Azospirillum brasilense: one gene and its partners. The protein of the gene in region 3 binds, or shares a complex with, the protein of the main gene of each other region. Links are inferred from orthologs where the notes say so. Each region holds a gene or a part of one and is shown on either strand. Other genes may lie near its edges.

Region 1 (10,066 bases), on a different replicon or contig from region 3:
GTGCTTTCCAGGGTCTTGGTGCCGGCTTTTCCCTTGGCGCGGGATGCGACCGTCGGGCAGGACCGGAGCTTCGCCATGTCTTCGGCCCTGACGGCCAGCTTCAGCTCGGTTTCCCGGTTGGACTCCGCTTCGACCACCATTCGTGCCCCGTCGTTTCCGGTGGGTCCCCGTTTTGCACAGGCCCCAGCCACGGTCAAGTTACAGAACCATGACGCTTTTGTTGCAGTCCCCGCAATCAGGGGTCCGTCTTTTCCAACACCAGGAGCTTGGACATGTAGGCGAGCGACGTCTCGCGCAGGCGCAGCCCGGCAGCGGCGAACAGGGAGGGCAGGTCGTCGCGGGCGTAATGGGCGTAGAAGGGCTCGTGGAAGGACTGCGGAAAGCGGTCGATCAGCCCGTCCATCATCGGGTTGTCGCCGTACTGCACGCTGTCCATGAAGACAAGGATGCCGCCGGGCTTCAGCACGCGGGCCATCTCGGCGGCGGCCTGGGCGCGGATCTTCGGCGGCAGTTCGTGGAACAGGTAGATGCAGGTCACGATGTCCTGCGACCCGGTGGCGAGAGGGACCGCCTCGGCCGCCGCTTGGACCAACGCGCTGCTGCGCGCCCAGGGGGCGAGGTTGCGCCGCGCCTCGCGCAGATAGGCCGGGGAGAGGTCGAGCGCGGTCACCGGCAGGCGCGGGTGGTTGTCCTTCACGAAGGTCAGGAAGCGCCCCGTCCCGGCGGCCACGTCGAGCAAGCGGCAATCCGCGCTGCGGCGCGTTTTCAAATGCTCGAAGATCGGCACCAGGACCTGACGGCGCATGGCGTCGGCGCCGCCGCCGAACAGCACCTCCACCTGATGGTCGTAGAGGCGGGCGCTGTCCTCCGTCAGGTAGCCGCCGGTCTGGTAATGGAAGTTCTGGCGGTAGTAGGCGGGCAGCCCCCCGCTGCCGGGCGGCGGGTCGGCGCGCACCTCGACCGCCGCGTGGTCGCGGCGGCGGCGCGACACCTCCGGCACGTCGCGGAAGAAGGCCGCGGCGTCGGCCAGCAGCCGGCGCGGGTCGGGCATCAGGTCGTGCGGCAGGCGGTAGTAGCCCGCCTCGATGTTGGCGAGGTCGCGGGCCAGCAGGGCGCGCAGCTCCTCCAGGATCGCGCGGGTGCCGGGCACCGGACGCCCGCCGGGAGGGGTGGTCCGCGGCGGTCCGGTGATCCGCCGGCCGATCCGCGCGGCCATCATGTACTGGCCGAGGAACCAGGCGACGCGGGCGGACTGGCTGGCCGCGTAAGCCAGCCGGGGGGCCAGCCGGGGGACCGGCCGGGCGGAGGACGGCGGGATGATCCTGTTCATGGGGATAGAAATGGGATCGGCGGTCCCGCCCGCCCAGAGCCCGGTCCATTCGCCGCATGGGGCAACCGGTCGCCCACGCGGGCCGTTGCAAAGCGGGCGCCCCTGTGCTGGATTGCCCGGCAAAAGTTCAACCCGTGGGAAACAGCAGCCATGACCGAGTTCAACACCATCGACGACCTCGACGTGAACGGCAAGACGGTGCTGGTGCGTGCCGACCTCAACGTCCCGATGCAGGACGGCAAGGTCTCCGACACGACCCGCATCGACCGTCTGGCGCCGACTCTGACCGAGCTGGCGAAGAAGGGTGCGAAGGTCGTGGTTCTGTCGCACTTCGGCCGCCCGAAGAACGGCCCGGACGCCAAGAACTCGCTGCGCAACGTGCTGGACGCGCTGAGCGCCGCCGTCGGCCAGACCGTCGCCTTCGGCGAGGATTGCGTCGGCGAGAAGGCCAAGGCCGCCATCGACGGCGTCCAGCCGGGCGCCATCGTGCTGCTGGAGAACACCCGCTTCCACGCGGAAGAGGAAAAGAACGATCCGGCCTTCGCCAAGCGGATCGCCGAACTCGGCGACCTCTACGTCAACGACGCCTTCTCCGCCGCGCACCGCGCCCACGCCTCAACCGAAGGCGTCGCCCAGCATCTGCCGGCCGCCGCGGGCCGCCTGATGCAGGCCGAGCTTGAGGCGCTGACCAAGGCGCTGGAGAAGCCGGAGCGTCCGGTGGCCGCCGTCGTCGGCGGCGCCAAGATCTCCACCAAGCTGGACCTGCTCGGCAACCTCGTGAAGAAGGTCGACATGCTGGCGCTGGGCGGCGGCATGGCGAACACCTTCCTCTATGCCCAGGGCGTGGATGTCGGCGCCTCGCTCTGCGAGAAGGACATGGCCGATCAGGCCCGCGCCATCATGGAGACCGCCAAGGCCGCCAATTGCGAGCTTCTGCTGCCGAAGGACTTTATCGTCGCCAAGGAGTTCAAGGCCGGTGCGGCCAACCGCGCCGTCCCGGCGGACGGCATCGGCGCCGACGAGATGGCGCTCGACGTCGGCCCGAAGACGGTCGAGTTCCTCGGCCTGAAGCTCCAGGGTGCGAAGACGGTGGTGTGGAACGGCCCGCTGGGCGCCTTCGAGATCCAGCCCTTCGACGGCGGCACCAACGCCGTCGCCGGCCTCGTCGCCGAGCGCACGTCGGAAGGCGGCCTGCTGTCGGTGGCGGGCGGCGGCGACACCGTGTCGGCGCTGGCCCACGCCGGCGTGGACGAGAAGTTCACCTACATCTCCGCCGCCGGCGGCGCCTTCCTGGAGTGGCTGGAAGGCAAGGAGCTGCCGGGCGTCGCCGCGCTGAAGAAGAAGTAAGAGTTTGGGGGAATTGGGTGGGTGGTTGAGGCGGGCCCCCACCCTTCCCGCTGCGCGGGCCCCTTCCCTCCCCCGCTTCGCAGGGGAGGGAGCTTTATCCCCTCCCCTGCGAAGCGGGGGAGGGGCAGGGAGGGGGCAAGACCTCCCCTCACAAACACGTTCCTACAAAGGCCGCCGCGCCTTCAACGCCGCGGTCAGCGTCCCGTCGTCCAAGTAATCCAGTTCCCCGCCCACCGGCACGCCGTGGGCCAGACGGGACACGGAAACCCCGCTGCCGGACAGGCGGTCGGTCACCACATGGGCGGTGGTCTGCCCATCCACCGTGGCGTTAAGCGCCAGGATGACCTCGGTCACCGCCGGGTCCTTCGCGCGCTCCACCAGGGACGGGATGTTCAAATCGTCCGGCCCCACCCCCTGCAAGGCCGACAGCGTGCCGCCCAGCACATGGTAGGTGCCGTGGAAGGCGCGCGTGCGCTCCAGCGCCCAGAGGTCGCCGGCATCCTCCACCACGCAGATGGTCGAGCGGTCGCGGCTGTGGTCGGAACAGACGGAGCAGGGGTCGCGACTGTCGAGGTTGCCGCAGACCGAGCAGTTGCGGATGGCCTCCGCCGCAAGCGCCATGGATTCGGACAGCGGCACCAGCAGGCTGTCGCGGCGCTTCATCAGGTGCAGCGCCGCCCGCCGCGCCGACCGCGGCCCCAGCCCCGGCAGCTTGGACAGGAGCTGGATCAGGCGCTCGATTTCAGGTCCGATCATTCACGGCTTCGTTCGTCAATGGGTGGTCGGGCCGACCCTGCGGCCCGGCCTTTCAACGCTTAGAACGGCAGCTTCATGCCCGGCGGCAGCTTCATCCCGCCCATCAGGTTCTGGGTCTCGTTGGCGACGTGCTGCTCCACCTTGGCCTTGGCGTCGTTGAAGGCGGCGATGATCAGGTCCTCCAGGACCTCGATGTCCTCCGGATCGACAATCGACTTGTCGAGCTTGATCTTCTTCATCTCGCCCTTGCCGTTCACCGTCACGTTGACCATGCCGGCGCCCGACTGGCCGGTCATCTCGACCTCGCCCAGGCGGGCCTGCATCTCCTGCATCTTGGCCTGCATCTGCTGGGCCTGCTTCATCATCTGGCCGAGGTTCTTCATGGGTCAGAAATCTCCTTCATCGTCGAGCGGGTAATAAACCCCGTCGTCCTGCTGCATGACCATAAGGTCGGGATTCTCCCCGTCATCCGCAACCTGGGGCTCGGCCTCGACCGCCGCCTTGAGGTCGCGGACATCGGTGATCTTCGCGCCGGGGAAGGCGTCCAGAACGGCGCGCACCACCGGATGCGCCTCCGCCTCCTCCAACGCGCGTCTCTGGGCGGCCTGCTCCTGCTGGATCAGCGTCGGCTCGCCCGGCGCGTCCGAGACGATGACGACCCAGCGCTGGCCGGTCCATTCCGTCAACAGCTGGCCGACGCGATTTGGCAGGGTCGACGGGGCCAGGGTCGTCAGGCGCAGCTCCAGCCGCCCCGGCTCCAGGCGCACCAGATGGACGCTGCCGGTCAGATGGCCGTAGAGCGCGCCCTCGCGCTTCTCCGCGAAGACCTGGACCAGCGTGCGGAAGTCGCGGGGCATCGCCACGCGCTCCTCGTCCGCCACGGCGACGGTCTGCACGGGCCGGGGAGACGGCTGCGGGCTCGGCTGGGCCTGGGCAACGGCGCGCACGGCGGAGCCGCCAACCGCCACCGGCCCGCCACCGGGGCCACGCGGGGCGCCACCGCCACCCTGGCCACCCTGCCCGCCGCCATTTTGCAAATTCTGGAACTGGCGGATCAGATCGCCCGGAGTCGGCATATCGGCGGCGTAGGACAGCCGCACGATGACCATCTCCAGGGCCTGCTGCGGCACCGGGGCCGCCTGCACCTCGCCCAGCCCCTTCAGCAGGAGCTGCCACGCGCGGGTCAGCGCCGGCATGCCGAGCTTTGCCGACAGGGCGGCGCCGCGGGTGCGCTCCGCCTCCGGCAGGCCGGGATCGTTGGCGCTGTCCGGCACGACCTTCAGCCGCGTCAGATTGTGCACGAGGTCGAGAAGGTCCTGGAGGATCACCACCGGATCGGCGCCGACGCGGTGCAGGTCGGACAGCAGGTCCATCGCCTCCGCCGGCTTGGCCGAGACGGCGGCCTCGAACAGGTCGATCACCTTGCTGCGGTCGGCCAGCCCCAGCATGTCGCGCACCTGCTGCGCGGTCACCGTGCCGACGGCCAGCGCGATGGCCTGGTCGAGCAGCGACAATCCGTCGCGCACCGACCCGTCGGCGGCGCGCGCGATCAGCGCGGCGGCGTCCGGCTCGATTCCCGCCCCTTCCAGCCCTGTGATGCGGGTGAAATGCTCCTTCAGCACCTGGGCGTCGACGCGCCGCAGGTCGAAGCGCTGGCAGCGCGAGAGCACCGTCACCGGCACCTTGCGGATTTCGGTGGTGGCGAAGACGAACTTCACATGGGCCGGCGGTTCCTCCAGCGTCTTCAAAAGCGCGTTGAACGCGCTCTTGGAGAGCATGTGGACTTCGTCGATGATGTAGAGCTTGTAGCGCGCCGAGACGGGGGCGTAGCGCACGCCGTCGATGATCTCGCGGATGTCGTCCACGCCGGTGTGGCTGGCGGCGTCCATCTCCATCACGTCGACGTGGCGGTCCTCGGCGATGGCGCGGCAGTTGTCGCAGACGCCGCAGGGCGTCACCGTCGGCCCGCCGGTGCCGTCCGGCCCGGTGCAGTTCAGCGCGCGGGCGATGATGCGGGCGGTGGTCGTCTTGCCCACCCCGCGCACGCCGGTCAGCATGAATGCCTGGGCGATGCGGCCCGAATGGATGGCGTTGGTCAGGGTGCGGACGAGCGCGTCCTGCCCGATCAGCTCGGCAAAGCTCTTCGGACGGTATTTCCGCGCCAGCACCCGGTAGGCAAGGCCCCCGGACGTCCCGGAAACGGAAGAGGACATATCGGCAACGGTGGTATCGGTCACGCGGCTGGCCCGGTAATCGGCTTCACGACGGAGCGCAGAATAGCGTCACGGCACGGGGCTGTCGCCGTTTCAATTCGCTGCAGGAATTTATGGGGAAGGGTGGGAGACTGGACGAACGACCCGAGCCGAAACTCGTTACGGCTGCTTCCTTCCGGACCTGACCGGGTTGGCGAGGGACTCGTCCGCCGCCAGCCTCCCGCGCCTTATATCGGCGATAGGACCATCATATGCAAGGCCAATCTGCCGGCGTTCCGTTTGAGGGAGAACGAAAAAGCCCCGCGTCCGATGGAACGCGGGGCTTTTGCCTGTTTCCCGGATGGGACCGCCGCAGGTTACTGCGGCAGCGGCGCCGGGCTGTCGGACAGGGATCGCAGATAGGCGATGATGTTCGCCCGCTCCTGGTCCTTCTTCACGCCGGCGAAGGTCATCTTGGTGCCCGGCGCGTAGGCCTTCGGGTCGTAGAGGAAGTGGTTCAACTCGTCGTAGTTCCAGGGGCCGGCCTTGCCCTTGATCGCGTCGGAATAGGCGAAGCCGTCCAGATGGCCGTGCGGGGCGCCGACGATGCCGTAGAGGTTCGGGCCGACCTTGTTCGCCCCCCCCTTGTCGAAGCTGTGGCAGGCGGCGCAGGCCTTGGCCGCGGATTGGCCAGCGGCGGCATCGGCCTTGGCGAGCAGCGGGGCGATCTCGGCCGGGCCGGACGGGGCGGCGCCACCGCTGGGGGCCGGAGCGGCGCCCTCCGGCATGGCCACCACATAGGCGGGTTTCTCAGGCGTCTTCGGGTGCACCAGAACTTCCGCGGCGAAGCCGGCCAGCATGGCGATCAGACCCGCCAGCAGCACGGCGCCGAAAATCTTGTTCCACTCCATGCTCATAACGTCTTTGTCCCCTTTTTTGTCGTGCCGCGGGTCCGTCGCCAAGGGCTGGCTGGTTCTCCGCCGCACGATAGCGTGACCGCGGCGGCTTGTCACCGCTTCGGCCCCCTCCCTTGCCACAGGAATATCGGTTCTCCGACTGTTGGCCACCTGAATATTGGAGTGACGCCGCTTGACGCAAAGGGCGATCCATGGTTCACCCGCGCCACCTTTCCGAAGCGACAGGGGGCCGTTCCATCATGAACGCCGACATGAACGCCGGCGCAGACATCCAGGGCACAGCGAACCCGCCGCCCTCAAATCCAATCGTCGTGATTCCCGCCCGCATGGCCTCCACCCGCCTGCCGGGGAAGCCGCTGGCCGAAATCGGCGGCGCGCCGATGATCGTGCAAGTGTGGCGCCGCGCCATGGAGGCGGAGATCGGCCCGGTGGTGGTCGCCTGCGCCGAGCCGGAGATCGCCGCGGCGGTGGAGGCGGCGGGCGGCACCGCCGTGCTGACCCGGCCCGACCATCCCTCGGGCTCCGACCGCATCTTCGAGGCGGTCAGCCTGCTCGACCCGGAGGGGAAGTACGACGCGGTGGTGAACGTGCAGGGCGACCTGCCGACCATCGAGCCCGCCGTGGTGCGCGCCGCCTTCGCTCCGCTGTCCGACCCGCAGGTCGACATCGCCACGCTGGTGGTCGAGATCACGCGGGAGGAGGAGCGCACCGACCCCAACGTGGTCAAGGCCATCCTGGAGCTGCCGCCCGGCGCCCGGCGGGGCCGCGCCCTCTATTTCAGCCGCGCCACCGCGCCCTGGGGCGACGGGCCGCTGTTCCACCACATCGGGCTGTACGCCTACCGCCGCGCCGCGCTGGAGCGCTACGTCCGCCTGCCGCCCTCGGCGCTGGAGCAGCGTGAGCGGCTGGAGCAGCTCCGCGCGCTGGCCTTCGGGATGCGCATCGACGCCGCCGTCGTTGACGCGGTTCCGCTCGGCGTCGATACTCCCGCCGACCTGGAGCGCGCCCGCGCGATCCTCGCCAAGCGCACTTCCCTTTAAAAGAAGACCTCCCGATGACGACCTCGAACGTGATCGCCTTCCAGGGCCTGCCCGGCGCCTATTCGGACCTGTCCTGCCGGACGGTCTTTCCGGACATGACGACGCTGCCCTGCGCCACGTTCGAGGACGCCTTCGCCGCGGTGCGCGAGGGGCGCGCGGCGCTCGCCATGATCCCGGTGGAGAACTCCATCGCCGGGCGCGTGGCCGACAACCACCATCTGCTGCCCGAAGGCGGCCTGCACATCATCGGCGAGCATTTCCAGCGGGTGAACCACCAGCTCCTCGCCCCGAAGGGCGCGACGCTGGCCGGGCTGAAGACGGTGCGCAGCCACATCCAGGCGCTGTCCCAGTGCCGCAACATGACGCGGGAGCTGGGGCTGACGGCGATCTCCCACGCCGACACCGCGGGCGCCGCCGCCGAGATCGCCAAGCTGGGCGACCCGCAGCACGCCGCCATCGCCTCCTCGCTGGCGGCGGAGATCTACGGCCTGGACATCCTGAAGGGCGGCATCGAGGACGCGGAACACAACACCACCCGCTTCCTGATCCTGTCCCGCGAGCCGAAGACCCCGCCGCTGCCCACCGAAGGGACCGGGGCCAAGATCATCACCACCTTCGTCTTCCGCGTGCGCAGCGTGCCGGCGGCCCTCTACAAGGCGCTGGGCGGCTTCGCCACCAACGGCATCAACATGACGAAGCTGGAAAGCTACATGGTCGGCGGGCATTTCACCCAGACCCAGTTCTACGCCGACGTGGAGGGCCATCCGGAAGAGCGCTCCCTGCGTCTGGCGCTGGAGGAGCTGGCCTTCTTCGCCCGCGCCGGCGAGGTGAAGATCCTGGGCGTCTACCCCGCCAACCCCTTCCGCTATCAGGAAAGCCAGCGCATCGGCGAGGATTGAGGAAAGGGGCGAGCGGCGCTTGCTCCCACCCTTCCTACGGCTTCGCCGCGGGCCCCTTCCCTCCCCTGCGCAGCGGGGGAGGGTTAGGGAGGGGGCAATGACCGAGGGGGCACGCGATGCGACGCCCTCACTCCCCCTCGGCGATCCACTCGTCGATCAGGCGGCGGGCGATGCTGTCGGGGCGGGCGAGACGGAATTCCTCGCTGGGGGTGAAGGTCCGCAGAAACTCGCGGTCGAACCAATGGGCCGTCTCCAGCTCCTCCAGGTCCGTCTGGATGTCCAGCGTCACCGCCCGCGCGCTGAAGCCCAGCATCAGCGAGGACGGGAAGGGCCAGGGCTGGGACGAGTGGTAGCGGATGTCGGTGACCTCCAGCCCCACCTCCTCCAGCACCTCGCGCCTCACGCTGTCCTCCAGGCTTTCGCCCGGCTCGACGAAGCCGGCAAGCACCGAATGCATGCCCGGCGGGAAGCGGGAGTTGCGGCCCAGCACCATCCGCCCGGCTCCGTCATGGACCAGCATGATCACCGCCGGGTCGGTGCGTGGGAAATGGTGGGTGGCGCAGTCCGGGTTGGTGCAGACGCGCACATGCCCGCCCTCGGCACCCGCCGCGACGGAGCCGCAGACTCCGCAGAAGCGGTGCCGGGCGTTCCACCAGGTGATGCCGCGGGCGTAGGCGCACATCCCGGCCTCCGTCGCCTCCATCACCGGCCCCACGGCGCGCAGGTCCTCGAAGCGGCCGAGCCCGGCCAGGGCCGGATGCTCCTCCGGCGCTTCCAGACCGGTCAGGTCCACGGTGAAGTGCGGCACGCCATCGAGCAGGCCGAGGAACACCGGCTCCACCCCCCAGTCACCACCGCAAGCGACCGCGACCGCGCGAGCCGAGTCGGCGTCGCCGGTCACGAAGTTGCGCGATTTCGCCACGGGCAGCAGGCGCGCGTTCGGCGAGGCCCAGGCGTCTCTCAGCCAGTCCTTGTCCTTGCGGCGCACCGCGGCTCGGTCAAGCGGGATGCCAGCGTAGGCGTTCGGGCGGTCGGGTGGGGAGGAGCGGTCGTGCATGGCGAAGAGGCTGCCACAAGCCCGCGGAACGGGGAAGCGGCGTCCCGCGCAACCCTCCTCCTTCATTGATGGTTTGCGCCGACGGAACGCCCGATTAGGATGCCGCCCTCTTCCCACCACGCGCGATCCGGCGGAGCGACCATGACCGAACCCTGCCCCACCCCCCTGGTGACCCTGGCGGAGCGTCTGGCCGACGCCTCCGGCCCGGTCATCCGCCAGTATTTCCGCACGCCGGTGGCGGTCGACGACAAGGCCGACGCCTCCCCCGTCACCATCGCCGACCGCGAGGCGGAGCGGACCATCCGCGCCATCATCGAGGCCGAACGCCCCGACGACGGCATCTATGGCGAGGAGTTCGGGACCAAGAACCTGGACGCCGAATGGGTGTGGGTGATCGACCCCATCGACGGCACCAAGTCCTTCATCACCGGCCGCCCGATCTTCGGCACGTTGATCGCCCTGCTGCACCGCGGCCGCCCGGTCCTGGGGGTCATCGACCAGCCCATCGTCCGGGACCGCTGGCTGGGC
Region 2 (3,792 bases), 910 kb from region 3 along the record:
CGCTGGGAACCGTGAAGACCCGCTTGCGGCTGGCCCTCGTTCGCCTGCGCCGGGCTTTCGGGGAGGGGGCGTGACCGTGCCGGCCCATCATCCCGCCCCCGAACTGCTTCTCGACTACGCCGCCGGCAGCCTGCGCGAGGTGCAGTCGCTGCTGGTCGCCGCGCATCTCGCCTATTGCCCGGCCTGCCGCGCGCAGGTCGCTGAGCTGGAAGCCTGCGGCGGCGTCCTACTGGCGGATCTGCCGCCGGAGCCGGTGTCTGATTCGCTGTTCGGCGCCCTGATGACCCGGCTCGACGCGACGGTTGCCGCGCCGCCGCCTGTACCCCCACCGGCCGGAAAGAGCCTGTTTCCCGGCCCGCTGCGCCGCGCCATCGGGGCGGAGCCGGAGGCGCTGGAATGGGTGCGCGTCGTTCCGGGCGTCCACCTGTCGGCCTGGGGCGTCAGCGCCGGAACGGCCTCGGCCTGCCTGCTGCGCATGGCGCCGGGGTCGCGGGTGCCGGCCCACCGCCACACCGACAGCGAGATGCTGCTGGTGATGAAGGGCGGCTTCTCCGACGAGTTCGGGGCCTACCGGGTCGGCGACGTGGCGTCCTACGACACCGGCACGCCGCATCACGCCGTGGCCGACGCGGACGGGGAATGCCTGTGCCTGCTGGTGCAGGACCAGCCCCTGGTCTTTACCGGTCCGCTCGGCTGGCTGCTCAACCGGGGTTTCCGCTTCTGAGCGGAAAACTGGAACGGGACAGGAACATTCCTTCCCCGCCGCGGGCGCGCTGCTGCTAGACTGCGGCCATGTCTGTGTTCGACGATTGCAAGGTCCTGTGCCGTGACTGCGCGGCGGCCCTCCGCGGGAGCGAGCCGCGCTGCCCGAAATGCGGCGGCCGGCGGCTGGTCCGGCATCAGGAACTGCACGGCCTCGCCATCGGCCACATCGACTGCGACGCCTTCTACGCCACGGTGGAGAAGCGCGACCGGCCCGAGCTGGTCAGCCGCCCGCTGATCATCGGCGGCGACCGGCGCGGGGTGGTGGCCGCCTGCTGCTACATCGCGCGGATGGCGGGGGTGCGCTCGGCCATGCCGATGTGGCAGGCGCTGGAGGCCTGCCCGGACGCCGTGGTGCTGCGGCCCGACATGGCGAAGTACAAGGCGGTGGGCCGGCAGGCTCGGGAGCTGATGCATGCCTTCACCCCGCTGGTCGAGCCGCTGTCCATCGACGAGGCCTTCCTCGACCTGTCGGGCGTGGCGGAACGGCTGAGCATCAGCCCGGCCCAGGCGCTGGCCGAGCTGGTCCGCCGCTTCGAGAACCAACTGGGCATCACCGCCTCGGTCGGGCTCAGCTACAACAAGCTGTTCGCCAAAATCGCCTCCGACCTTGAAAAGCCGCGTGGCTTCTCGGTGATCGGGCGGGGGCAGGCGCTGGACTTCCTGGCGCCGAAGCCGGTGTCGATCCTGTGGGGCGTCGGGCCGGTGCTCCAGCGCAAGCTGCAGTCGGACGGCATCCGCACGGTCGGCGACCTGCGCGGCTGGTCGGAGATCGATCTGGTGCGCCGCCACGGCAAGATGGGCCGCCTGCTGCACCGCTTCGCCCGCGGCCAGGACGACCGGAGGGTGGAACCGGAATCGCCGAGCAAGAGCATCTCCGCCGAGACGACCTTTGATTGGGAAACGGCCGACAAGGCCGCGCTGAAGGACGCGCTGCTCCCGCTGGCCGAGACGGTGGCGCGCCGCCTGTCGGCCGCAGGCCTGCGGGGGCGCAGCGTGGTGCTGAAGATGAAGACCGCCGATTTCCAGACCATCACCCGCTCCCGCCGCGTCGATCCGCCCGCGCGGTCGGCGGGGCTGATCTGGCAGACCGGCTGCGAGATGCTGGACGCCGAGCCGGACGGTCGGTCGATCCGCCTGATCGGCGTCGGCTGCACCGACCTGCTCGACCCGGAGACCGAGGCGGAGCCGGGCCTGTTCGACGGCTTCGGCCCGTCTCCGCCGGGTTGAAGCGAATTCGGACCAATCCGGTCCAGGGACCGCTTGCCGCGGGACGGCAGAGGCGCCCACTCTTCGCCTGGACGTTTCGGTATGGAGAGACGGGATGAGTCAGGCGGTGTGCGCGGGAGCCATGATGACCTGCAGCTTCGGGGCGGCGCCGTCCGCCCTGGTGGTGCTGCCATTGAACCGGACGATGGCCGGCGGGCCGCCGATGGCGAACATCATGGACAACAAGCCCATCATGAACATCCCGCCCTTCGGCGTGTGCACCAGCCCGGCCAACCCGGTGGTCGCCTCGATGATTCCGGTGCCGCCGCCGGGTGTGATCAAGCCACAGCCTTGCGTTCCCTGCACCGTCGCTCCCTGGGTGCCCGGCGCGCCCACGGTGATGGTCGGCAACATGCCGGCCCTGACCTCCACCAGCAAGCTGATGTGCAATTGGGGAGGGGTGATCCAGATCGTGGTGCCGGGGCAGTTCACGGTTCAGACGCCGTGATGGATTCCTATTCGAACTTCGGCCACTTCCAGTCCGGAGGAACAGGCGTGGATCCAGAAGTTTGGCCTGTCAGCGATGTCGACAAGGGTGCGGTCGAGCGCCATGGTCGCGACGCCGAAAGGGGCTGAGGCTTCTGGCGTTTGTCGCGGAGCGTGGAACCGCGAGCCGCCTTGTGCACCATCACGCGGTCGCTTCCGACGCTGTTTGCCCGACCGATTTGCTTTTCGGCATGAGCGGTGAAGGTTGAAATTCCCTTCGCGTTTCTATCCAATCGGATGAGTGTTTGATGTATGATCAGACCGCTTTCAGTGGGAGTGCGGCTGGAGCGCCACAGTCTCGGCCGCACTCCAGGTGCCGGCAAACGAAGCAATCCATCATCCGCTTCGTGGAACATGCCGTCGGGCTGACACCGGTGTGGGACGCGTTTTAAGGAATCCTGGTCTTGGCTTCGCACGACAGCAGCATTTTCGCGTCAATTCTCGCCAAATTGAATGACATCGGGCAAAGATTGGAACGGCTGGAGACACTCCAGGCCGACCCATCCTCATCTCCGGCCCGGCTCGGTGCGCCGACGCCGCGGACCACTCATTTGTTTGACGCGCTGTGGTGCGATGCCCGGGGAGTCTACGTCCGGGGGTGGGCCCACGCCTACCATCTCCCCATTCTTGACATGTTTCTGGAATCCGGCGAGGCCAGGGTCCGGATCCCTCGCTGTCCCCGGCCCGACCTGCTGGCCTTCTGGCCGGACTGGCCGCACGTCGTCGACAGCGGCTTTGCCGTTCATCTTGCCTGCCCACCTTTTCAGCCGGTGAGACTTCGCCTCGTGACGGCGGACGGGGAGGCGATGATCGAGGTGTCCGGTCCGACGCACGCCGACCCCTACGCCGTCCCGTCCGGTGACCAGGCCGCGGTGACCCAGCGCTTCATCGAGGCCATGCGGGCGTCTCACGGCCAAGTGCTGGAGATCGGCGGCCGCACCATCACGCAGCCCAGCGTGTTCCGGCAAGCGCTGGAGGGAAGCGGTTGCCGCTACATCGGGTTCGATATCCACCCGGCGCCGGGGGTGGACATCGTCGGCGACGCCCACGCGTTGAGCCGGTACGTCGCGCCGGGCAGCCTCGACGGGGTGTGCTCACTGGCGGTGCTGGAGCATTTGGAGGCGCCGTGGTTGGCCGCGGCGGAGATGAACCGAGCCCTGAAGGTCGGGGGGCTGGTGTACCACGCCGTTCCGCAGTGCTGGCCGATTCATGAGCTGCCGAACGACTTCTGGCGAATGTCGGATGAAGGGCTGCGGGTCCTTTTCGGCCCGGCCC
Region 3 (9,984 bases):
CGGCCTCGACGAGCACACCGGGTCCAAGATTGAAGGCGCGTTCGACGAGGCGCGCCTCGCCCCTCATGTCGCGGGTGATGTTGAAGCTGGACGCTTGGCCTTTGCGGAGCGCCCGCATCACCTCAAAACCCTTGATCGTTGCGTAGGCTGTCTTCAGGGTCTCGAAGCCCCGCACCGGGCGGATCAACTGCTTCAGCTTGCCATGGTCGGCCTCGACCACGTTGTTCAGATATTTGACCTGCCGGTGCACGGTCTCCTCGGGACATTTGCCCTCGGCCTTCGGTTCCGCCAAGGCCGGCCCATAAGTTGGCGCCTTGTCGGTGTTGATGACCGTCGGCATCTCCCACTCCTTCAAGCGGTTCAACGCCTTGGACAGGAAGCGCTTAGGGGCGGTGCTTCGCGTGGGAGAGAGGTAGAAGTCGATGGTGTTGCCATGCTTGTCGACGGCTCGGTACAGGAAGGCCCACTTGCCGCCCACCACATCATCTCACTCAGCGACTTGGAACGTGGCCGTTCCAATCCATCGCTTGCCATGGGGGTCGATTTGGCGCGTGCATTGGTGACGCATCCGTCCGTCATGCTGGCCGGCTTGGTCATTGAGGAGGACGCCGAGCTGCCGCGGCGGAAGCGTCCCAAGGATTGAGAGAGCGAGTCCGGACGACAACTCAGCGCTTGGTAAGGGGGGTCGTAAAGAGGGCGGGCCCGGTGGGGTCCGCCCTTAATCTGCATCTGTCCTGTCGAGCTCCAGCTGCGGTCAAACTCAGCTTTTCTCAATCATTGAGTTAGACTTCTCAATCATAGAGTTCGGTTTCTCAATCTTTGCGTTGACGACCAGCGATCCTTCAAGAGCCGTTTACACGTCCAGGTTGGCGACCTTCAGGGCGTTCTCCTGGATGAACTCGCGGCGCGGCTCCACAATGTCGCCCATCAGGGTGGAGAAGACCTCCTCCGCCTGATCGGCGTGGTTGACCTTCACCTGCAACAGCGAGCGCTTGGTCGGGTCCAAAGTGGTTTCCCAGAGCTGGTCGGGGTTCATCTCGCCCAAGCCCTTGTAGCGCTGGATCGTCACGCCGCGGCGGCCCAACTCCATTACCGTGTCGAACAGGGCGACGGGGCCGGTCAGGCTGCGGCTCTCCTTCTGCTTCTCGAAGGCGCGGCCCGGCTCGGCGTAGACGCGCTTCAGGTCCGCCGCGATGGCGTCCAGCTTGCGGGCCTCGGCGCTCTTCAGCAGGTCGGCGTCCAGATGGTGGCGGTGGGTCACGCCGCGGCGCGTCCGCACCAGCGCGTAACCGCCCTGGAGCAGGCTCTCGCCGCGCCAGCCGCCTTCCACGTCCAGCGCGTTCAGCCGGGCGGCGACCGTCTCGGCCGCCTGCTGCGCCTGGGCGGTGTCCTGCGACAGCGCGACCGACAGGGCGCCGCTCACCGCCGCCGATTCCACCACCGACAGGTTGCCGGCCTTGCGGGCCAGCGTCTCGATGTGCAGGCGGGCGCCGCGGGCCTGTTCGACCATCTCGCGCAGCGGCTCGCCGTTCAGCAGGGAGCCGTCGGCGGGGCGCACGGACAGGTCGCCCAGTGCCGCTTCGATCAGATACTCTTCCAGCGCCCGGTCGTCCTTCAGGTACCGCTCCTTCGCGTTGCCGCGCTTGATGCGGTAGAGCGGCGGCTGGGCGATGTAGAGGTAGCCGCGCTCGATCAGCTCCGGCATCTGCCGGAAGAAGAAGGTCAGCAGGAGCGTGCGGATGTGGCTGCCGTCCACGTCCGCGTCTGTCATGATGATGATCTTGTGATAGCGCGTCTTGTCCGGGTTGAACTCGTCGCGCCCGATGCCGGTGCCCAGCGCCGCGATCAGCGTGCCGATCTCCGCCGAGGACAGCATCTTGTCGAAGCGCGCCCGCTCCACGTTCAGGATCTTGCCGCGCAGCGGCAGGATGGCCTGGAACTGGCGCGACCGGCCCTGCTTGGCCGAACCGCCCGCCGAATCGCCCTCCACGATGAAGAGTTCGGACAGCGCCGGGTCGCGCTCCTGGCAGTCGGCCAGCTTGCCGGGCAGGGAGGCGATGTCGAGCGCACCCTTGCGCCGGGTCAGCTCGCGCGCCTTGCGGGCGGCCTCACGGGCGGCGGCGGCCTCGACCACCTTCTGGACGACGCGCTTGGCGTCCGCCGGATGCTCCTCGAAATACTGGGCGAGGCATTCGCCCACCACCGCCTCGACCACCGGACGGACTTCGGAGGAGACCAGCTTGTCCTTGGTCTGGCTGGAGAATTTCGGGTCGGGGACCTTCACCGACAGCACGCAGGTCAGCCCCTCGCGCGCGTCGTCGCCGGAGAGGTTGACCTTCTCCTTCTTCGCGATGCCCGACTCGTTGGCGTAGTTGTTGATCGCCCGCGTCAGCGCCGCGCGGAAGCCGGCGAGGTGGGTGCCACCGTCCTTCTGCGGGATGTTGTTGGTGAAGCAGAGCGTCGTCTCGTGGTAGCTGTCGTTCCATTGGAGCGAGCATTCCACGGTGACCACGCCGCCATGCTCGGTCGGGCGCTCCGCCTTGATCGAGATCGCCGGCTTGTGCAGCGGCACCTTGGAACGGTCGAGCCAGTTCACGAAGGCTTCCAGCCCGCCTTCGTAATGCAGGTCCTGGACCCGCGGCTCCACACCGCGGGCATCGGTCAGCACCAGCCGCACGCCGGAGTTCAGGAAGGCCAACTCGCGCAGCCGGTGTTCCAGAGTCGCGAAGTCGAATTCGGTGTTGGTGAAGGTATCCTTGGACGGCAGGAAGGTGACCTCGGTGCCGGAGAGCGGTTTCTGCCCGCCGTTGCCGTCGTCGACCATCGGGGCCGGGCCGACGTCGGCCAGACGGGCATCGGCAACGCCGTGGCGGAAAAGCATGAACCATTCGCGGCCGTTGCGCCAGATGCGCAACTCCAGCGTCTCCGACAGGGCGTTCACCACCGACACGCCCACGCCGTGCAGCCCGCCCGACACCTTGTAGGAGTTCTGGTTGAACTTGCCGCCGGCGTGGAGCTGGGTCATCACGACCTCCGCCGCCGACACGCCCTCTTCGGAGTGGATGTCCGTGGGGATGCCGCGGCCGTTGTCGCGCACCGTGACCGACCCGTCGGCGTTGAGCTGCACCACGACCGCGTCGCAGTAGCCGGCCAGCGCCTCGTCGATCGCGTTGTCCACGACCTCGTAGACCATGTGGTGCAGTCCGGAGCCGTCATCGGTGTCGCCGATGTACATGCCCGGACGCTTGCGCACGGCGTCCAGCCCGCGCAAGACGGTGATCGATTCCGCGCCGTAATCCTGCTGCGGGAGGTCGTTCTTCAGTGCTTCCTGTGCCATGGTTCGACTATAGCAGACTGCGTTGGGTTTCGGCGGAATACCGTACTTCGGTCGGTGATTTTCTGGGCTTTTGAGCCCTTTTTCAGGAGCTAGGCCGGGGTCACGGTCGCATCCTCGATGTGAAAGCGTTTGGCCGCACCGCCCAGCGGCCCGAAGACCGAATCGTCGGTGCCGGTCATCCAGGCCTGGGCGCCCAACGCCAGGATCTCGTCGAACAGCGCCTCGCGCCGCTGCGGGTCCAGATGGGCGGCCACCTCGTCCAGCAGCAGCAGCGGGGCGGCCCCGCGCTCCGCCGCCAGAAGGCGGGCGTTGGCCAGCATGATGGCGATCAGCAGCGCCTTCTGTTCTCCGGTGGAGCAGAGCGCCGCCGGCATGTCCTTCTGGGCGTGGCGCACCGCGAGATCGCTCTTGTGCGGCCCCAGCGTGGCCCCGCCACTGTCCGAATCGGCTCGCCGGCTGTCACGCAAGGAACGGCGCAGCGCGTCCTCGGCGGCCAGCGCCGGACCGTCGTCGAGCCAGCGTTCCACCGCGCCCTGCACCGTCAGGTCGGCGCCGGGGAAGGGGCCGACGGCCCGCCCACAGGCGGCGCGCAGCCGCTGCACCACGTCGCGGCGGGCGGCGGCCACGGCGACTCCGGTGGTCGCCATCTGGTCCTCCAGCCCGCTCAGCCAGCCCTCGTCACCGTTCCAGCCGCGATGCCCCTCGCGCAGCAGGCGGGCGCGCTCGCGCAGGGCGTGCTCGTAGCGGCTGAGCCGCCCGGCGTGGGCGGGGTCGAAGCCGAAGACGAGGCGGTCGAGGAAACGGCGACGCCCGCTGGAGCCCTCCAGGAACAGCCGGTCCATCTGCGGGGTCAGCCAGACGACGGCGACATGCTCGGCCAGCACGGTCTGGCCCTTGGCGGGGTGGCCGTCGACCCGGACGACGCGGCGGTCGCGCTCGGCTCCGGACGCCGCCTGGGGGCCGATCTCGCGGCCGGTGCCGATCTCCACCGGGCCGGTGGGAGTGTCCAGAACGGCGGCGACCGCCCAGCCGGTGCCTGCGCCGGAGCCGATCCGCTCCACCTCCGCCAGCTTGGCGCCGCGCAGGCCGCGTCCGGGGGCGAGGAAGCTGACCGCTTCGAGCAGGTTGGTCTTGCCGGCGCCGTTCGGCCCGGTCAGCACCACCGGGCGGTGGTCGGGCTCCAGGCGCGCGCTGTCATAGCCGCGGAAGCGGGTCAGGGTCAGGCGCGTCACCGCCAAAGCGGCCGGAGTGTCCATCACGGGGACGGGATAGGGCGAAGTCTGTCTGGCGTCGAGCAAAGCGTCCGATCCGGGATGCGGGGACCGGGCCGCCGCACCCCGTCAAACACGGGGTCCGGAGCGCACCGGCCCGAAAAGCGCCGATCCGTCCGGACCGGTCACACACGCATCGGCATCAACACGTAAAGGGCCGTGGGGTCGGCGACGTCGCGCACGATGGTCGGCGACGCGGCGTCGGCCAGCGAGAAGCGTGCGCCCTCACCCTCGATCTGCTGCGTGATATCAAGCAGATAGCGAGAGTTGAAGCCGATTTCCAGGGGGCCTTCCTGGTAATTGACCTCCAGCTCCTCGGTGGCGCTGCCGGCCTCGGGGCTGGTGGCCGACAGGGTCAGCGTGCCGCGGGTCAGCGACAGCTTCACCGCCCGGCTCTTCTCGGTGGAGATGGTGGCGACACGGTCCACAGCGGCGGCGAACAGCTTGGCGTCCACCTCCATCGTCTTGTCGTTGCCGACCGGGATCACCCGCTCGTAGTCCGGGAAGGTGCCGTCGATCAGCTTGGAGGTCACCACCACCGAATCGAAGGCGAAGCGGATCTTGTTGTCCGACAGCGACAGCTCGATGCGGTCGGCGGCCTCGTCGATCAGCTTGCGGATCTCGTTCACGGTCTTGCGCGGAACGATGACGCCGGGAATGCCGGCGGCCCCCTCCGGCAGCGGCATCTCGACCCGCGCCAGACGGTGGCCGTCGGTCGCCACGGCGCGCAGCACCGGCAGCTCGGACCCGCCGGCCTTGGCCTTGGCGGCGTGCAGGTAGATGCCGTTGAGGTAGTAGCGCGTCTCTTCGGTGGAGATGGCGAAGCGGGTGCGGTCGACCAGCGCCCGCAGGTCGCCCGCCGTCAGGTCGAAGCGGTTCGGCAGGTCGCCGCCGGAGAGCTGCGGGAAATCGTCGACCGGCAGACAGGACAGCTTGAACTGCGACCGGCCGGCGCGCAGCGTCAGGATCGTGCCGTCGCCGCCGATATCCAGCTCCACCTGGCTGCCGTCGGGCAGCTTGCGCACGATGTCGTACAGCGTGTGGGCCGGGGCGGTGGTGCCGCCCGCGCGGGTCACCGTGGCCGGGACCGTCTCGACGATCTCCAGGTCCATGTCGGTGGCGGCCAGCGACAGTTCGCCGTCGCTCGCCCGCAGCAGCACGTTGGACAGAATGGGGATGGTGTTCCTGCGCTCCACCACGCTCTGCACATGACCAAGGGACCGGAGAAGGGCGGCGCGTTCGATGATGATGTTCATGCTGGTCGTCGTCTCGGCAGGTCGTGTTTTTTGCGATTCGCAGGCGTACCCATGCCGGTCCGGCCACAATCCAGCGGGCCGGAACGGGCGCGCATGATACCACAACGTCGGTTTTGCCGAACCAAATTCGTTCGGCGCGGTCGGACGGTCGCCGGAAACGCCGATTCCGGCCCATCCGGAGGCCCGTGACGCCCCCGCGGGGTGCTGCCGTAGGGGGAATGCGGCCGGGGCGGGAGGACGCGCGATTCGCGCCGCCGCGACTCTACCGCCCGCTCTCCGCGGCGAATTGCGCGTCCAGCCCGGCGCGGTAGTCCGGGTAGGTCAGCGTCACGCCGAGCTGGCGCTTGATGCGGTCGTTCTTCACCCGGCGGCAGTCGGCGTAGAAGCTGGCGGCCATCGGCGACAGCCCGGCCTGCTCGAAGGGCACCAGCGGCGGCGGCTCGACCCCCAGCAGGCCGCAGGCGTAGCTCACCACCTCGTGGGAGGGGGAGGGCAGGTCGTCGGCGACGTTGTAGACCGCGCCCAGTGTAGGCTTGTCCATCGAGGCGCGCAGCGTCGCCGCGATGTCCTCCACATGGATGCGGCTGAACACCTGTCCGGGCTTGTCCACCCGCCGGGCGGTGCCGTCGCGCACGTTGTCCAGCGCGCTGCGCCCCGGTCCGTAGATGCCGGCCAGCCGGAAGAGATGCATCGGCACGCCGTACTGACGGTAGAGGTTCAGCCAGCCGCGCTCCGCCTCGACGCGGCGCTTCTGCCGCTCGCCGGTCGGGCGCAGCCACGCCGCCTCGCCCACCCATTCGCCCTTGGTGTCGCCGTAGACCCCGGTGGTGGAGAGGTAGCCGGCCCAGTCGAGTGTCCGCAGGTCCGCCAGATCCATGGCGTGCTGGTCGAGCACCGGGTCGCCCCGCTCGTCGGGCGGCACGCTGACCAGCAGATGGGTGGTGCCGGCCAGGGCGGCGCGGGCGTCCTCCAGCGGGCGGCCCCGGTCGAACAGGAACGCCTCGATGCCCTGCGCCTCCAGGGCGGCGCGCTTGTCCTCGCCGCGGCAGGTGGCGGCGATCCGCCAGCCCTCGGCCTTCAGCCGGTCGGCGAACACGCGGGCGGTGAAGCCCAGGCCGAAGACGAACAGACGGGGTGAAGCCATGTCTTGCGGGGTCCTTGCGTCGGAAGCGGCAATGACGGAGTGTAGGGCCGCCATGAACCGACGCAACGCTTACCTCATCACGGCCGCGCTGGCGCTCTTCTCCGCCGTCCCGGCCTTGGCCGCTCCCGCCGTCGATCACAACCGGGAATTCCAGGCCTGCCTGACGCTTGCCGAAAAGCGTCCGGCCGAAGCGCTGGAGAGCGCTCAGACCTGGCTGAACCGCGGCGGCGGTGACCATGCCCGGCTGTGCCAGGCGCTGGCGCTGTTCCACAAGGGCGACTTCACCACCGCCGGGGCGCGGCTGGAGGAGCTGGCCCCGGTGCTGGGCAAGGACGACCCGAAGGCCGGGGCCTCGATCCTCGGGCGGGCGGGCTGGGCGTGGCTGCGCGCCGGTGACAATGTGCGGGCGGAGCGCGGGCCTACAGCCGCGCCCTGGCGCTCCAGCCGGACGACGTGGATCTGCTGATCGACCGCGCCATCGCGCGGGCCGAGACGGAGCGCTTTTGGGACGCCGTGACCGACCTGGACGCGGCGCTGGCGAAGGACCCGCGGCGGCCCGAGGCCTATCTCTACCGCGCCGCCGCCCACAAGGCGCTGGCCAACGACCGGCAGGCCGTCGCCGACATCGACCGCGCGCTGGAGCTGCGCCCCGGCGACCCCGACGCCCTGTTGCTGCGCGCCAACATCAAGGCGCAGGCCGGCAATCTGCCCGGGCGCGCGGGAGGATTGGAGCCAGATCGTCCGCAACGCGCCGAACAGCGGGGCGGCGAAGACGGCGCAGGCCAACCTCGACCGCTCCGCAAGGGCGCCGGCTCCCGCCGCCAAGGGCGACGCGAAGGGGGCGGTCCCCGCAAAGCCCTAATCGCGATGTGGTCGATACGCTCATTTTACAAGGCTCCTGCGACATTTAGCCGGCTGGACGGATGCGAACGCTTCGCAGGATCATTCGCGGCGAAGAGGGGCGGACAGGAACGCGCCCCCCACCTCCCGGTGCGATCAGGTGCAGCCATGAGCGGTCATCCCACCCCCGAAACGGGCCAGTCGCCCGGCGGACGGCATTTGGGCGAGTTGAAGAAGGGCGAGCATGCCCGTGTGACCGGCGTCGATGAGCGGGGGGTCGTCACCACCCTTCCCGAAGGGGAGCTGGAACGGCGCATGATCGAGATGGGGCTGGTCGAGGGCTCCCACGTCGAGGTCCTGCACGAAGCCTTTCCGGGCCGTGACCCCATCGCCATCCGCGTGAACGAGCACACGCTGGCGCTCCGCCGTGCCGAGGCGCGCGCCGTGCTGGTGGCGCCCGCCGCCTGACGCGCGGCGTCATCTCCTTCCTTCAAAGCGACTCCCTGCAAGGACATCCGGCCATGTCGGTCCTGGACTCCGCCCTGCCGCCGCGCATCGCGCTGGTCGGCAACCCGAACTGTGGCAAGACCGCCCTGTTCAACGCGCTCACCGGTTCCCGCCAGAAGGTGGCGAACTATCCCGGCGTCACGGTGGAACGGAAGATCGGGCATTTCGTCAGCCCGCTCGGCCGCCGCGTGCAGGTGATCGACCTGCCGGGTACCTACAGCCTGCGCGCCCGCTCCCCCGACGAGGAGGTGACCCGCGACGTCGTGCTCGGCCGCTTCTCGCACGAGGACAGCCCCGACCTGCTGGTCTGCGTCGCCGACGCCACCAACCTGCGCCTGAACCTGCGGCTGGTGGTGGAGCTGAAACGGCTGGGCCGCCCGATCATCCTGGCGCTGAACATGATGGACGCGGCGGAGAAGCGCGGTTGCCGCATCGACGCGGCGGCGCTGTCCGCAGCGCTCGGCGTGCCGGTGGTGCCGACCGTCGCCATCCGCCGCGGCGGCGTCCAGCCGCTGCTGGAGCAGATCGACGGCGCCATGGCCATGGCGGCCGATGCGGCGGAGAACCCTGCCCCCTGCGGCTGGAGCGAGCCCTCCTCGCGCGACCTGCGGGCCTATCATCAGGAGGTCGAAAGGCTGCTGGCCGGCTGCGTGGCCGACGCCGGCCTGCCGCCGCTGGCAACCCGGCGGGTGGACGCCGTGCTGCTGCACCCGGTGTTCGGGCTGGCCTTCCTGTTCCTCGTGCTGTTCCTGATGTTCCAGGCGGTGTTCGCCTGGGCCGAGGCGCCGATGAACCTGATCGACGGCGCGGTCAGCGGGCTGAAGGACTGGGTGGCCGCCACCCTGCCGGACGGCGCGCTGCGCAGCCTGCTGACCGACGGGATCATCGCCGGGGTGGGCAGCGTGGTCATCTTCCTGCCGCAGATCCTCGTGCTGTTCTTCTTCATCCTGGTGCTGGAGGCGACCGGCTATCTCGCCCGCGCCGCCTTCCTGCTGGACCGGTTGATGGGCGGGGTGGGGCTGCACGGGCGCGCCTTCATTCCGCTGCTGTCCAGCTTCGCCTGCGCGGTGCCCGGCGTCATGGCGGCGCGCACCATCGAGAACCGCGCCGACCGGCTGGCGACCATCATGATCGCCCCGCTGATGACCTGCTCGGCCCGGCTGCCGGTCTACACGCTGCTGATCGCGGCCTTCGTGCCGGACCGTCCGCTGTTGGGCGGGCTGGTCGGGCTGCCGGGGCTGGTGATGTTCGCGCTCTACGCCGCCGGCATCCTGTCGGCGCTGGCCGTCGCCTTCGTTCTGAAGGGAACGGTGTTCAAGGGGGCCCGCGAGCCGCTGCTGATGGAGCTTCCAGCCTACCGCCTGCCCAACCCGCGCGACATCGCGCTGGGGCTGTTCGAGCGGGCCAAGGTCTTCCTGGCGCGGGCCGGCACGACGATCTTCGCGCTGATGATCGTCATGTGGTTCCTGGCGAGCTTCCCCGGCGCGCCGGAGGGGGCGACCGAGCCGGCCATCCAGTATTCCATCGCCGGCATGATCGGCCACGCGCTGGAACCGCTGCTGGCGCCCATCGGCTTCACCTGGCAGATCGCCGTGGCGCTGGTGCCGGGCATCGCGGCGCGCGAGGTGG

What was found.
Region 1: the proteins of dnaN (region 3) and H1Q64_RS02545 are in contact, whole or in part, in a cryo-EM structure (PDB 8GIZ), measured with the Escherichia coli proteins. The link is inferred for Azospirillum brasilense from one-to-one orthologs.
Region 2: the proteins of dnaN (region 3) and H1Q64_RS17575 are in contact, whole or in part, in a solved structure (PDB 1OK7), measured with the Escherichia coli proteins. The link is inferred for Azospirillum brasilense from one-to-one orthologs.

What each region holds. Positions count from the first base shown.
Region 1 is NZ_CP059449.1:537,060-547,125, forward strand. The notes cover bases 3,246-6,211. They hold H1Q64_RS02545 (DNA polymerase III subunit gamma/tau), read right to left. Parts: upstream 5,671-6,211; coding sequence 3,820-5,670; downstream 3,246-3,819. Other genes in these bases: recR (recombination mediator RecR), read right to left, coding at 3,246-3,433; H1Q64_RS02540 (YbaB/EbfC family nucleoid-associated protein), read right to left, coding at 3,493-3,816; H1Q64_RS02555 (c-type cytochrome), read right to left, coding at 6,003-6,211. Also shown: H1Q64_RS02520 (CYTH and CHAD domain-containing protein), read right to left, coding at 1-140; H1Q64_RS02525 (class I SAM-dependent methyltransferase), read right to left, coding at 236-1,330; H1Q64_RS02530 (phosphoglycerate kinase), read left to right, coding at 1,481-2,677; more of recR, read right to left, coding at 2,840-3,245; more of H1Q64_RS02555, read right to left, coding at 6,212-6,536; H1Q64_RS02560 (3-deoxy-manno-octulosonate cytidylyltransferase), read left to right, coding at 6,794-7,582; H1Q64_RS02565 (prephenate dehydratase), read left to right, coding at 7,597-8,481; nudC (NAD(+) diphosphatase), read right to left, coding at 8,609-9,538; hisN (histidinol-phosphatase), read left to right, coding at 9,680-10,066. UniProt on the Escherichia coli protein: Part of the beta sliding clamp loading complex, which hydrolyzes ATP to load the beta clamp onto primed DNA to form the DNA replication pre-initiation complex.
Region 2 is NZ_CP059450.1:914,508-918,299, reverse strand. What follows is about bases 1-2,892. They hold H1Q64_RS17575 (DNA polymerase IV), read left to right. Parts: upstream 1-792; coding sequence 793-1,992; downstream 1,993-2,892. Other genes in these bases: H1Q64_RS17570 (DUF4280 domain-containing protein), read left to right, coding at 2,087-2,479; H1Q64_RS17580 (ChrR family anti-sigma-E factor), read left to right, coding at 71-724; H1Q64_RS17585 (sigma-70 family RNA polymerase sigma factor), read left to right, coding at 1-74. In the rest of the region: H1Q64_RS17565 (class I SAM-dependent methyltransferase), read left to right, coding at 2,922-3,792. UniProt on the Escherichia coli protein: Poorly processive, error-prone DNA polymerase involved in translesion repair and untargeted mutagenesis. Copies undamaged DNA at stalled replication forks, which arise in vivo from mismatched or misaligned primer ends.
Region 3 is NZ_CP059450.1:1,823,431-1,833,414, forward strand. What follows is about bases 3,800-6,683. They hold dnaN (DNA polymerase III subunit beta), read right to left. Parts: upstream 5,865-6,683; coding sequence 4,734-5,864; downstream 3,800-4,733. Other genes in these bases: recF (DNA replication/repair protein RecF), read right to left, coding at 3,800-4,593; H1Q64_RS21755 (SDR family oxidoreductase), read right to left, coding at 6,127-6,683. Outside these bases: H1Q64_RS21735 (hypothetical protein), read left to right, coding at 434-643; gyrB (DNA topoisomerase (ATP-hydrolyzing) subunit B), read right to left, coding at 854-3,337; more of recF, read right to left, coding at 3,427-3,799; more of H1Q64_RS21755, read right to left, coding at 6,684-7,008; H1Q64_RS21760 (hypothetical protein), read left to right, coding at 7,061-7,474; H1Q64_RS21765 (FeoA family protein), read left to right, coding at 7,462-8,316; feoB (ferrous iron transporter B), read left to right, coding at 8,370-9,984. UniProt on the Escherichia coli protein: Confers DNA tethering and processivity to DNA polymerases and other proteins. Acts as a clamp, forming a ring around DNA (a reaction catalyzed by the clamp-loading complex) which diffuses in an ATP-independent manner freely and bidirectionally along dsDNA.